DNA from 3 places in the Marinomonas sp. FW-1 genome. Region 2 is predicted to be linked to each of the others. Evidence: predicted binding sites of a transcription regulator. Region 2 holds the regulator's gene; each other region holds the start of a gene.
What was found. The regulator PhoB, encoded in region 2, activates phosphate uptake and scavenging genes when phosphate is short. The targets are predictions, from matches to a motif close to TGTCATANNNNTGTCANA.
Positions count from the first base shown of each region.

Region 1: a site for PhoB is predicted at 1,847-1,864, ahead of C1X04_RS05075 (PhoX family phosphatase). Genes of this name have one in related genera too.
Region 3: a site for PhoB is predicted at 1,967-1,984, ahead of ugpB (sn-glycerol-3-phosphate ABC transporter substrate-binding protein UgpB). Genes of this name have one in related genera too.

Region 1 covers NZ_CP025987.1:1,082,541-1,086,992, forward strand. The annotation lists gene C1X04_RS05065 (ABC-F family ATPase) at 1-1,194, shown strand, start outside; gene C1X04_RS05070 (MmcQ/YjbR family DNA-binding protein) at 1,300-1,713, shown strand; gene C1X04_RS05075 (PhoX family phosphatase) at 1,991-3,892, shown strand; gene C1X04_RS05080 (EAL domain-containing protein) at 4,140-4,452, shown strand, end outside.
Region 2 covers NZ_CP025987.1:3,892,481-3,896,932, forward strand. The annotation lists gene C1X04_RS18045 (HDOD domain-containing protein) at 1-108, shown strand, start outside; gene C1X04_RS18050 (chorismate lyase) at 115-690, shown strand; gene ubiA (4-hydroxybenzoate octaprenyltransferase) at 687-1,541, shown strand; gene phoB (phosphate regulon transcriptional regulator PhoB) at 1,626-2,321, shown strand; gene phoR (phosphate regulon sensor histidine kinase PhoR) at 2,318-3,664, shown strand; gene C1X04_RS18070 (response regulator) at 3,794-4,452, opposite strand, start outside.
Region 3 covers NZ_CP025987.1:428,284-432,735, reverse strand. The annotation lists gene ugpA (sn-glycerol-3-phosphate ABC transporter permease UgpA) at 1-507, opposite strand, end outside; gene ugpB (sn-glycerol-3-phosphate ABC transporter substrate-binding protein UgpB) at 606-1,907, opposite strand; gene C1X04_RS01975 (Hpt domain-containing protein) at 2,128-2,475, opposite strand; gene C1X04_RS01970 (ATP-binding protein) at 2,519-4,452, opposite strand, start outside.

The DNA of each region.
Region 1 (4,452 bases), 1.2 Mb from region 2:
GCAGAAAGTCGCGCAGGCGACATTTTATTGGAAGCGGGCATCGCAGAAGAATTTCATTTTGGCTTAATGAGTCAAGTTGCACCGGGTTGGAAACTTCGTGTTTTGCTAGCACAGGCATTGTTTGCTAATCCTGATATTTTGTTGCTAGATGAACCAACTAACAACTTGGATATCCATACCATTAACTGGTTAGCAGGTGTGTTAAATCAACGTAAATGCACCATGATTATCATCTCCCACGACCGTCACTTTTTAAACTCTGTGTGTACTCACATGGCGGATATCGACTTTGGTGAGTTGCGTATTTACCCAGGTAACTACGAATATTTCATGGAAGCCTCGTCTTTGATTCGTGAACAATTATTAACTGAAAATGCGAAGAAGAGTGCAGAAATGGACGATCTTCAAGCCTTTGTTAATCGTTTCTCGGCCAATGCTTCTAAGGCAAAGCAAGCCAGCTCACGGGCGAAAAAGTTAGAAAAAATCGAATTGGCGGAAGTAAAACAGTCGAGCCGTATGACGCCTTCTTTGACCTTCAAGCAAGACAAGAAGCTTCATCGTCATGCGTTGATCTTAGAAGATTTGGGGCATGGCTTTGATGAATTGCTGTTTACCGGCGGCAATATGATTCTAGAGGCGGGCTCTCGGTTAGCGATTATTGGTGAAAACGGTGCAGGTAAAACCACATTCTTACGTTGCTTGATGAAAGAGCTAGAAGCCAAGCAGGGTGAAGTGAAATGGGCTGAAAACGCGGTAATTGGTTACTGTCCACAAGACAGCACCGAAGACTTCGATTGCGATTTGACATTATTTGATTGGATGTCGAAATGGCGTACTGCGAAACATGATGATCTTAAAGTTAGAGCTATGTTGGGGCGCTTGCTCTTTACGGCAGATGACTTCAATAAAAAAGTACGCGTTTGTTCGGGTGGTGAGAAAAACCGCTTGTTATTTGGTAAGTTGATGATGATGGACCTAAACGTTTTAGTGATGGATGAGCCGACTAACCATATGGATATGGAAGCAATTGAAGCGTTAAACAACGCCTTGTTAGATTTTGATGGCACCTTGATCTTTGTTAGTCACGATAGGGCGTTTGTCTCCTCTTTGGCAAATCGAGTGATTGAAATTAAGGGACAAAAGGTTATTGATTTCCAAGGGACTTATGACGAATATTTGGCTCATCAAGGCTAACCTTAGATAGATTTTACCTCTGTTTAAAGCCACTTACTGAATGTCAGTAAGTGGCTTTTTTGTTTTATACTGATGACTGTTTTGACGCATGATAAGGACGCTATTTTGGATTCAACATCACTTAAACAATATCTGCTTTCTAAACCTGAGGCAGAAGAATATTACCCATTCGATGATTATACGGCCGTGTTCAAAGTACAGGGAAAGATGTTTGCATTGTTAATAAAGAAACAGGGTGCGCCACTCTTAAACCTGAAATGCCTTCCAGATCATGCTATTGAGTTGCGTGATATTTTTACTGATGTCATTCCTGCTTATCACATGAATAAACGACATTGGAATTCGATTGTTCTGTCTGGTGAATTGCCTATGGGCGAAATTCAAAGGCAAATCGATCACTCCTACAGTTTGGTGGTTAAGGGGTTAAAAAAGTCTATACGAGAAGGCTTAGAAGTTCGACACGGAAAGTCGAATTTGTACTCCGAAATAATGGCTGAAAACAACCACAAGCAACATTGATCTATTGTATAAATGCGACTGCTGGCTTTAGGCTTATCCATACTATTTTTTAAAGCGTATATTTTTTCTACGGGTTGAGTGATAACCATCCTTTCCTATGTAATCCTGCCTATAAATCATAATTTCTCAACACTGTCATTTTCATGTCATCTTTTCTCGGTAAGTTACTTTTCAGTTTCCTTGCCAGAGGAAGAGTGACATGAGCAATACCAAAAAAGAGTATGCCTAGGTATCAATCTCGCCAATGGCTATTTTTAATCATTAATAGGGCAGTGTTATGAGCATTAAAAACGATAGAAAGCTAGGATTTGATGAGTTAGATGAATTGGTGCGTCCCGCTCCTGAAGTGGTCGAATTTGAAGAAGTTGCGCATAAAATGGTGTCACGTCGTGGCTTTTTAAGTGGTGGTGCAGCAGTCGGTGCCGGAGCTTTCGTCATGGGCTCAACAACATTAGCAGCAAGTAAAGCACTTGCCGCAGGAAGCACAGAATCACGCCTTGCATTTACCAAGGTGGCAGCTAATACGTTAGATACTGTGACTGTCCCTGAAGGTTATAAATGGGAGGTTTTGGCCTCTTGGGGTGATCCTTTATTCAGTAATGCTCCTGCTTTTAACGCCGCTACAGGTGGTACTGGCGCTTCACAAGAATTGGCCTTTGGCGATCATAATGATGGCATGGCGTTCTTTTCTAAAGATGGCAAACAAATTATGGCCATCAACAACGAATACACTAATGAAAAAACGCTTCATGCTAATCGTGCTGATGGCATGCCTGCTAATGCTGATGATGTGCGTAAAAACAAAGCGGCTCACGGCGTGTCTATTATTGAAGTAGCAGAGCGCGGCGGAAAATGGGGGATTGTTCAGGATTCTCCTTACAATCGTCGAATCACGGCGGATACGGAAATGGACATTACAGGACCTGCTCGTGGTCATAAATGGCTACAAACCTCAGAAGATCCTAAAGGGCTGGTTGCCAAAGGAACTTGGAATAACTGTGGTAATGGACAAACGCCTTGGGGTACCTATTTGACGTGCGAAGAGAACTTTAATGGTTACTTCAGTGCAAGTGACAAGAACTACAAAATGCCCGAAGCGTTTAAGCGTTACGGCGTGAGTACGGAAGGTCGTTATAACTGGGCGATGGCGGACGATCGCTTTGATCTTGTCAAAGAGCCTAATGAGCCAAATCGTTTCGGTTACATTGTTGAAATCGATCCATTAGATCCGACTTCTCGCCCGAAAAAACGTACTGCTTTAGGTCGCTTTAAACATGAAAATGCCGAATTAACTATTGCTGCGAACGGTCACGTTGTTGTTTATCTTGGCGATGATGAGCGTGGCGAATTTCTGTATCGTTTTATCTCCAAGCATAAATACTTGGCTGGTGGTAATAATCGCGACCTACTGGAAGAAGGGACTCTTTACGTTGCCAAATTCCATGATAATAACCGCGGCGAGTGGTTAGCGTTAACGCCTAAGACAACGGGAATGACGGAGGCTGAAATTGCCATTCATACCCGTATGGCGGCTTCTAAAGTGGGAGCGACTACGATGGACCGTCCAGAGTGGGTGGCGTCTCACCCGCATAAAACAGAAGTGTATTGCTCATTGACGAACAACAAAAACCGTGGAGTTAAGCCAAATGCAGGTGGAGATGCTACGCCAGCTGGTGGTCCAAACCCGCGAGTTAAAAACAACTTTGGTCAAATCGTGCGTTGGATGCCAATGGACGCAGATCATACTCACAAGGAATTTAAGTGGGATTTGTTTGTATTAGCTGGTAACCCAGCGGTTTATGACGATGCGAATGCGGGTTCTCAAAACATTAATCAAGACAATATGTTTAACTCGCCAGATGGTCTGAAGTTTGATTCTAAAGGCTTATTGTGGATTCAAACAGACGGCAATTACTCAAACGAAAATGGTTTCAAAGGACAAGGTAATAACCAGATGTTGGTTGGGGATCCTGAGACTGGCGAAATTCGTCGATTCCTAGTGGGTCCAAAAGAATCTGAGATTACTGGCTTGGCTTGGAACGCGGCTAAGACCACTATGTTTATTAGTATTCAGCATCCGGGTGAAGGTGGGAATTCACATTGGCCTGATGGAGGACTTTCAGTTCCTCGTTCTAGTGTCATTGCTATATCGCGCGAAGACGGTGCCGTGCTCGGCTAAGATCTTGTGTTGCAAATAGTTTTTAGCACTTTAAAGCCAGTATAGTTAATATGCTGGCTTTTTTTATGCCTTTTTTAGGGGGGATAAAATGAGCAAATTATGATTTAAGTCATAGCTCCTATAAGAGTTTTTTATAGATTCTTGTGTCATTGCTCATAACATGTCAATCTTATAAAAGAGCAAGTTAAGAATCAGTTGTTAGGTGCGGTAGCGTAGGATAAACACCAAAGAATATAAGCGAGTCAGAATGGGTGTTGTTTTTTCAAAATCTTTATTCGTTAAGCAAACGTTTTTAACGTTAGTACTCGCTATTGTTCTAAGTTTGGTTAGCAGTGGCTTTCAATTTTTTGATGGAATTAGTGAACAAAAGGCCCAAATAAATCAACACTTCGAAGAATTACTTGCCGTTGTCGAAAAACCCTTGTCTGAAGCGGTTTTTCGTTTAGACGTTGCGTTTGCACAACAACAGGTGAATGGTTTACTTGTTAGCCCTAGTATTTCCCATTTGGAAGTCAGAGACGAGTCTGGACGTCTTTTTGTTGAAGCCACAGCCGCCAAGC
Region 2 (4,452 bases):
GAAATCGGATTGACGCTGGAAGAAGCAGAAGGCTGCCGTGATGCGATTTATCAGAAGTCTGCCGAGTTGCATAAAATGGTCGCCTTAATCAACAAAATGAACGCTTAATCTCATATGACGAAGATGCCTCAGGCGGTAATGAACCCATCTGCCGCACAACAGTTTGACTATCGCTGGTCTCCAGTACATCAAATTAATAAAATGAAAGTGCCGAAAAAGCTTTGGCCTTGGCTGATCACACAAGACTCCCTTACCGCAAAACTACACAGCGTGGGAGCATTAACTGTTGAAGTCCTTGATGACGCTTGGGGAACGCCCACAGTAAGAGAACGAAAGCGCCTAAAACTCAGCCCAAGAGACGCAGCACGTATTCGCACAGTACTGCTCAAGGTTGACGGAATCGCCGTGATTTATGCTCGCTCAGTTATTCCTGCAAAGTCCTTGAAAGGACATTGGCGACAAGTAAAACATCTACAAAACAAGCCATTAGGCGGCTATTTGTTCCAACATAGGCAGCTCAAGCGGAGCGCTATCGAAGTCACTCAATTACCGAAACATATGTTTCCAAACCAGCCCCAATCACTTTGGGCGCGGCGCTCTGTCTTCCACCAATTTGGTCCTGGGATATTGGTTAATGAAGCTTTTTTTGATGAAATACACCAGCTAAAATCACCGTTTGGAATAGTATGAACAAACTTAAAGACTACGCAGAATTAACACGATTCAACCGCCCTATTGGCTCATTTTTACTCATGTGGCCCACTTTATGGGCTTTATGGCTGGCCGCCGACGGCATGCCGCAGTGGCATCTGGTGATTATTTTTGTCTTAGGTGTTTTTAGTATGCGTTCAGCAGGTTGTGTGATTAACGACTACGCTGATAGGAAGGTCGACGGTCATGTTGAACGTACGAAAAACCGCCCGTTACCGTCGGGGCGAGTGTCTGAAAAAGAAGCACTTCTCCTCTTCTGTGCTTTGTCTATTTTGAGTTTTATCTTGGTTCTCTTTACTGACCTAAGAACGATTCTATTGTCGTTTGCAGGTTTAGGTCTGGCTGCTCTGTACCCGTTTATGAAACGCTACACACATCTGCCACAGTTATTTCTTGGCTTAGCCTTTTCATGGGCCATTCCCATGGCCTACAGCGCTCAGGGAGGTGATTTAACCGATCCCGAGCTATGGATGCTGTTTGTCGCAAACTGCTTTTGGACAATCGCTTACGACACCTATTATGCAATGACAGACCGTCCGGATGACCTAAAAGTGGGTATTAAATCTACTGCGATTTTGTTTGGTCGCCATGATTTATTCGTCATTGTTTGCCTACAAGGACTAACCTTGTCTTTATTGACTTGGATTGGCCTACTCGCTGGGCTACATTGGTTATACTTTGTGTCCCTTGTTGTCTGTGTTGGATTGTTCTATCAACAATTTAAACAAGCAAAAGAGCGCGATAGGCAAGCTTGCTTTCGTTCTTTCTTAGACAATAACCGCATTGGATACTGCGTCTTTATTGGCCTAGTACTAAGCTATTTAATGTAATATGTGGCAAAGTTGTGACAATGTAACCGAATTGTCACAATTGATCGCTTTAATAAAACCGTTCCTGAGATGAGGATGAATCCTGTGACCGGTAAAAAAGTATTAATTATTGATGATGAATCTTCCATACGCGAAATGATAGCCATCGCCCTTGAAATGGCGGGCTACGAGTATTTGGAAGCCGAAAATATCCAGCAAGCCCATGAGATCATTGTGGATCATCGACCAGACCTAGTGCTTGTCGATTGGATGATGCCTGGCGGCAGCGGTATCGAATTAACACGCCGCTTGAAAAAAGATACAACCACGGCTGAAATTCCCGTCATTATTCTGACGGCGAAAGGCGAAGAAGATAATAAAATACAAGGCTTAGAAGTCGGTGCCGATGATTATATTACCAAGCCTTTTTCACCAAGAGAGCTGGTCGCACGTCTAAAAGCCGTATTGCGTCGCGCAACACCACAGGGTGTTGATGAACCGATCGAAATCGAAGGTCTAACGCTTGACCCAATCAGCCAACGTGTCACCATTGGTAGTCGCCCTTTGGAAATGGGGCCAACAGAATACCGTTTGCTCAAATTCTTAATGACTCACCAAGAGCGCGCTTATTCTAGAGCACAATTATTAGATCAGGTATGGGGTGGTAACGTGTACGTTGAAGAGCGTACGGTAGACGTCCATATCCGTCGCTTACGCAAAGCCATTGGTAGTACCCATGATTTCTTGATACAAACTGTACGAGGAACAGGCTACCGCTTTTCAGCAAAAAGGTCCGTATGAAAACCATTTGGCGAAACACTATTCTTAGTTGGCTAGCAGGGTTAGCAGCCTGCGTTGTCATCGGTCTCATTATTGGGCAATTGTTAGGTGTTTTGCTGCTGTATGTTTTGGCGTCTTTGTATTGGCAGCTGTATCAGCTTTATCAATTCCATAATTGGTTACGGTATTCAGGGCGTGCAGCGCCCCCAGAAGCCAGTGGCATTTGGGGGGATGTGTTTGATGCAGTCTATCGTCTGCAGAAAAAACAACGTAAATCTAAACGTCGCATGCGCCAAGCATTAACACGCATTGAAAGCTCGACCACGGCCTTAAAAGAAGGCGTGATCATGGCAGACAATCAAGGCAATTTAGAATGGTGGAACAATTCTGCGGGGCATTTCCTTGGCTTAATTCGTCACACAGACCGTGGCCAAGTCATTACCAACATTGTCCGCAACCCAGATTTCTTCCGTTATTTTAGTCAAAAGCGTTTCGGAGAGCCTTTAATCATCAAATCTCCCGCCAAAGACGGTGTGTATTTAGAAATTCAAACCACTTTGTATGACAAAAATGATCACTTAATTTTTGTTCGCGATGTCACGCGTTTGCACTTACTAGAACAGATGCGTAAAGACTTTGTCGCCAACGCGTCCCATGAATTAAAAACGCCACTGACCGTAATTAAAGGGTATTTAGAAACCCTCGATATGTTTCGTGATAGCTTGCCAGTGAGTATGCAGAAAGGCATCGTCAATATGTCTGAGCAGTCAGAACGTATGGAACAGCTTATCGAAGATCTGTTGTTGCTTTCACGCTTAGAAAGCAACGACAAGCGTGAAGAAAATCAATGGCACAAAGTATCCAGCATCATAAGCTCTATCACCAGTGCTATGGGACCTATCCTCAAAGACTCGCATTCACTGTCTGTGCACATCCCTGAAGAAGCCCATTTATATGGTTCCTATAAAGAGCTGTACAGCGCATTTTCGAATCTTGTCGTCAACGCTATTAAATATTCACCCGATGGCGGAGCCATTACCATTAAGTGGGAATCAAGCGAATTTAATGGCGTATTTTCGGTACAAGATAGCGGAATCGGCATTGACCCTAGATACATTCCAAGACTTACTGAGCGCTTTTTTAGGGTGGATAAAGGGCGAGGATCCAAAACAGGCGGCACAGGCTTAGGTCTCGCAATTGTGAAGCATGTTCTCTTACACCATGAAGCCAAGCTACAGGTTCGCAGCCAACCTGGGCTTGGCAGTACCTTCTCGTGTCACTTCCCTGCTAACCGAACCCGCAATGATGCCGTCACGGCAGCTATTGCGATTACAACAGACGAAAACCAAGATTTCACAAAGTAAATGAACCACCCGCCCCAAAAGCGAGGAGGCATCGCTGTTTCATTAGATAGCAATAAGTTTTGTTCGTAGGCCATTTCCGCAAAAGCGGAAATGGCGATAATAACGATGGAGGGTGCTGTAAGTGAGGAGTTATAAACTATCAAACAACTGACTAATGAAGGTTTCTTTTTCGCTGTCTTGGTCGATCAAACTTAAGGTTACCGTCAAAAAGGTCGAATCGTGTTTTTTCTCAGTGGTTGCCACGGATTGAATATAATAGTTCAACCGATTAACTTTCCCACCAAATTCCAAATCCAATACGGCTTGGCCCAAAACCTGCGGCACAATGTCATCGCTTTTAATAAACATCGTGGCTTCCGTCTTACTGAACTGAATAACCATGCAACGGAATTGTTTACTCTCAAAACGCACCAAGGTCGGAATTTTCACATCTTTCACTGACACTGCAGGCACATCAGGATTAGTAAACTTGGTCGCTTGTACAGGACTAGACGCTTTACCCGCTCCCATCAAGACATCAAGTGACGCTGAACTCACGCCGCCGGGCGCCGCGGATTCACGTGGCTTTTGTGACGCCAGTTTGCGCTCAATACCATGTTTCTTCGCCGCTGAAATGACTTTATTAATCAACTGCTCACTAGAAAACGGCTTACCAAGGTAATCCGTTACACCAGACTGAACGGCCTCCACCACATGGCTTTTATCACCACGGCTGGTGATCATCACGAAGGGAACATCTTCTTTTTTATATTTTGGTTGCTCGCGGCACCATTTTAAAAGCTCAACCC
Region 3 (4,452 bases), 500 kb from region 2:
ATAGCTAATTTGCTTCCAGGTCGAGGCAATCACCACTAAGATCATCGCTTGGTTGCCATCAAGATAATGATTCCAGTCGACACCCGCCGACTTCAACCACAGGGCAATCGGCCCCATGCTCGGATCAAATAAAATCCACCACAACACACCCGCCAATACTGGCGCGACAGCGTATGGCCAAATCAATAATGTTTGATACGCTAACTTGCCACGAATCACACGGTCCGCCATCACAGCTAAAAACAGCGCCAGCGACATGCCCACAATGGCAACGGAAAAACTGAATACCAAGGTCGTTAACATAGACTGGTAATACAAAGGGTCGGTAAACAAATCGATAAAGTTTTCCAAACCGATAAATTCACGACTCAAGCCAAAGGCGTCTTCTTGATAAAACGCTTGTTCTAAGGCTTGTTCAGCAGGCCAAAGAAAGAAAATCGCTGTGACCAACAATTGTGGTAACAACAACAGCCAAGGTAGGCCTTTTTGAGGAAAGGTAACTGTCATCGGACAATCCAAACAAAAGAGAACAACAAATAAAAAAACGAGCCAACTCAGAAAGAAAAAACGCCCCTATGCAAAAAACATAAGGGCGCGATTTTTATTTACTTGTTCGCTTTTTCAAATCGACGCAGTTGCGCATTACCACGTTCAACAGCCGTATTAAGAGCTGTTTGTGCGTCTACTTTACCGCTCCAGACAGACTCTAAAGCCTCATCGATAATGCCACGAACCTGTACAAAGTTGCCAAAACGCAAACCTTTCGTATTGGCCGTAGGAGTGCCTGTCGTCATTTGCTTAACGCCGGTTTCTGTGCCTGGGTTCGCCTTGTAGAAGCCTTGCTCTTTGGTCAAATCATAGGCCGCTTTAGTAATTGGCAAATAACCAGAGAACTGATGCCAGTCCGCCTGCACAGACGCTTTAGACAAATAGCTTAGGAAAGAAGCCACGCCTTTATATTCTTCTTTAGAATGACCTTGCAGCACCCACAAAGATGCGCCGCCGATAATGGTGTTGGAAGGCTGCTTAACCTTTCCTTCCCAATATGGAAGTTCACTCACACCAAAGTCGAATGTCGCGTTACGTTTAATGCCCGCGTAACCAGCTGAGGACTCAGTAAACATTGCGCATTCTTGGCTGTAGAATTTTGCAGCGCCATCGTTGGTGCGGCCAGAGTAACTAAAAATGCCACTCTTTTGCCATTCGCCCATTTTTTCTATATGAGCAACTTGCAAAGGACCATTAAATTTAAATTCTGTACCCAGACCTGCAAAGCCGTTTTCCAACGTTGCAAAAGGAACATTATGACGAGCGCTTAGGTTTTCCAATTGCACCCAAGACTGCCAAGCGGTTGTAAAGCCACAGCTAACGCCAGACGCCAACAATTTCTTCGACACACTTTCTACTTCTTGCCATGTTTTAGGCGCTTGGCTAATGCCTGCTTTTTTGAACAGATCTTTGTTGTAATACAAAACAGGTGTGGAACTGTTGAAAGGCATAGAAAGCATTTCGCCGTCAGTGTTCGAGTAATAACCCGTCACGGCGCTCAAGTAAGCACTTTCATCAAATGCCTGACCTGAATCTTTCATCAATTTGTAGACAGGATAAATCGCGCCTTCGGCCGCCATCATGCTCGCCGTACCCACTTCGAATACTTGCACAATGGCAGGCTGCTGTTTCGCACGAAACGCAGCAATCGCTGACGTCATCGTTTCGGTATAGTTGCCTTTATAGACAGGTTTTACTTCATAATCGCTTTGTGAATCATTAAAGGCTTTGGCAATCTCGTTGACCTTTTCACCATTTGCACCACCCATTGCATGCCACCATTCCACCTGCGTGGCAGCAAAGGCTGAACTTGCCATAGATAAACCAATAACAACTGACGCTAACTTCAAATTATGCATTTCCGTGTTCCTCACAATGAGTTTTTATTAGAAAAGAAAGAACCACTATAGAAAGAAAATATTTCACTTTGATGATAAATAGGTTTCATTTGAAATACAATAAACATTCAAATGAAACCAAAAACCGAAGAAAGGATAAAATTAAGCCAACGAAATCACCCGGTACAGCTGTATAAAAACAGCCATACCTGTGGATAATGAGAAAAATGAAGGGAAGGAATTAATGTAAAACGTGTTGTTTAAGCGCATAGACAAGCGCGTCGAATTCTTCTTTTAACATGCCATAACGGGATGAAATTACCTCAACACTGCCCTGCTTATAGAGCATTTCCATTTCTGCAATCAGCTTACAAAAACGATTACCAGACACTTCTAATGCAGCGCCTCTTAAACGGTGCGCCACTAATGAAAATTCCCCCCACTCTTGGTTAACAATATGCGCATGCAATATGTCCAATAAGCCTTGTGCTTCCTTAATAAACTCAGCAGCCACCAGCGCCATCAATTCTTCATTGCAGGCTAGGCGATTACTGTAATCGGTGCTATCAAACACTTGCGGCTCAATCATCACGAAAAATCCCTATATCTATGAGCATATTCAACATATCGCCTTATGAAAGCCACTTTGTAAGAATCGCTGTTAACTTTTCCTGTGAAATCGGTTTTGCAATATGGTCATTCATACCAGCAGCAAAACATTCGTCTTCATCGCCTTTCATCGCATTGGCACTAAGCGCGACAATCGCAACATCAGACGGCGTTGCGCCCCCTGTCGATTGACGAATCACCCGTGTTGCTTCATAACCGTCCATTTCTGGCATCTGACAATCCATAAAGATCATATCAAACTTAGTGGCTTGGGCTTCTTCCACGGCTTTTTGACCATCACTAGCCACCACAACCTCGACGCCATATAAGTTTAATAATCCTTTAGCCACAATCTGATTGGTTAAATTATCTTCTGCTAACAAAACCTTGGCATTAAAGACAGGACGCCCTTCTGGTGTGTTTTCCGTTTCTTTCGCAGTCATTATCTCCTCTCCTTCCAATACAGGTTTTATATTCTCTAATACTTTCAACAAAGACCGGATAAAAACAGGCTTAGTTAACCTATCGATGTATTTCCCTTTCTCAGGCTCTACATCGGAACACCCATGCAATAAAATTTGCGGCACCGATTTATCCGCACAAACGGCCTCCCATGCCAACACATCAGACTGGCTTCCAGCCGCTAAAGCATCGGCATCCAAGAACACAAACTGACCCATCACCTCTTTTTCAGACAAGGCTTGTGTAAGATCGCAGCATACGTTGTGAGCAATACCAAGCGAGTCAAGTAACCCACTAACATACTCTCGACCAGTGTCATTAATATACACTAACGTCGCCTTAAATTTGGGCATTAGCGGCGCGTCTTTAGCAGGCAAAGCACGTGTTTCAAATGGTATACGGAACCAAAAAGTGGCCCCTTTACCCTCGTCCGATTTGACGCCGATTTCCCCCGACATGGCCTCGACAATGTCTTTGCTAATCGCCAAACCTAAACCAGTCCCGCCAAACTTACGCGTCGTCGAACTGTCCGCTTGATTAAAGCGCTGGAACAACCGACGTTGACTTTCCTCAGACACACCAACGCCGGTGTCCTCAATACTAACCAGTAAAACCATATCCATATCAGACAGCGGCTCTACCTCGATACGTAAAGATACCTCACCCTGGCTCGTGAATTTAACTGCGTTACCCAACAAATTCACCAACACCTGCTTGAGTCGTAATCGATCTCCAAACAAGGCGACTTCAGGAACCAAAGTCGCAGGTGAATTTAATACGATGCCTTTATCCTCTGCTCGGAGCACAAAGATATTAGTCACTTCTTCAATTAACTCTGGCAATTCAAATTCGTGCTTATCTAACACCAACCGACCCATTTCGATCTTAGATAAATCTAAAATATCATTAAGAATATCCAACAAAGACTCAGCGCTTTGCTGAGATAAGCGCACTAATTTAGATTGCTCTGATTGCAACTTGGTATCCATCAACAAAGACAAGCTGCCAATTACGCCATTCAACGGTGTGCGAATTTCGTGACTCATGTTCGCCAAAAATTCACTCTTCGCACGATTCGCCTCCTGCGCCTCTTCTTTCGCCTTACTTTGCTCTGATTCCGAAATTTTTAGGCTTTCATTCGCTAGCTGCAAATCACGAGTTCGCAATCTAACGCGATTCTCAATTTCCGACGTATGACTACTGACGATCAATAAAAACCAACCAAATAAACCCGTGAACAAAAAGCCACATGCCAAAACAAATTTAACAATCCAAGGCGCTTTAAAGAAATAGCTGTCGCTCACCTGATAAAGTTGCCAGGACTTGGCGCCTACCTGAATATCAGACCGGACAGCATGTTCAAATTTTCCCGCGTTATAACGCGTGACTAATTCTTTGCCTGATAAAGCGGCCCCCGTACTTTTTGCCACAATAATAGGATCAGGAGTGCCGTTATCAGCGTCCACCAAATACAGACTTGTATTAGGCAGTCCCC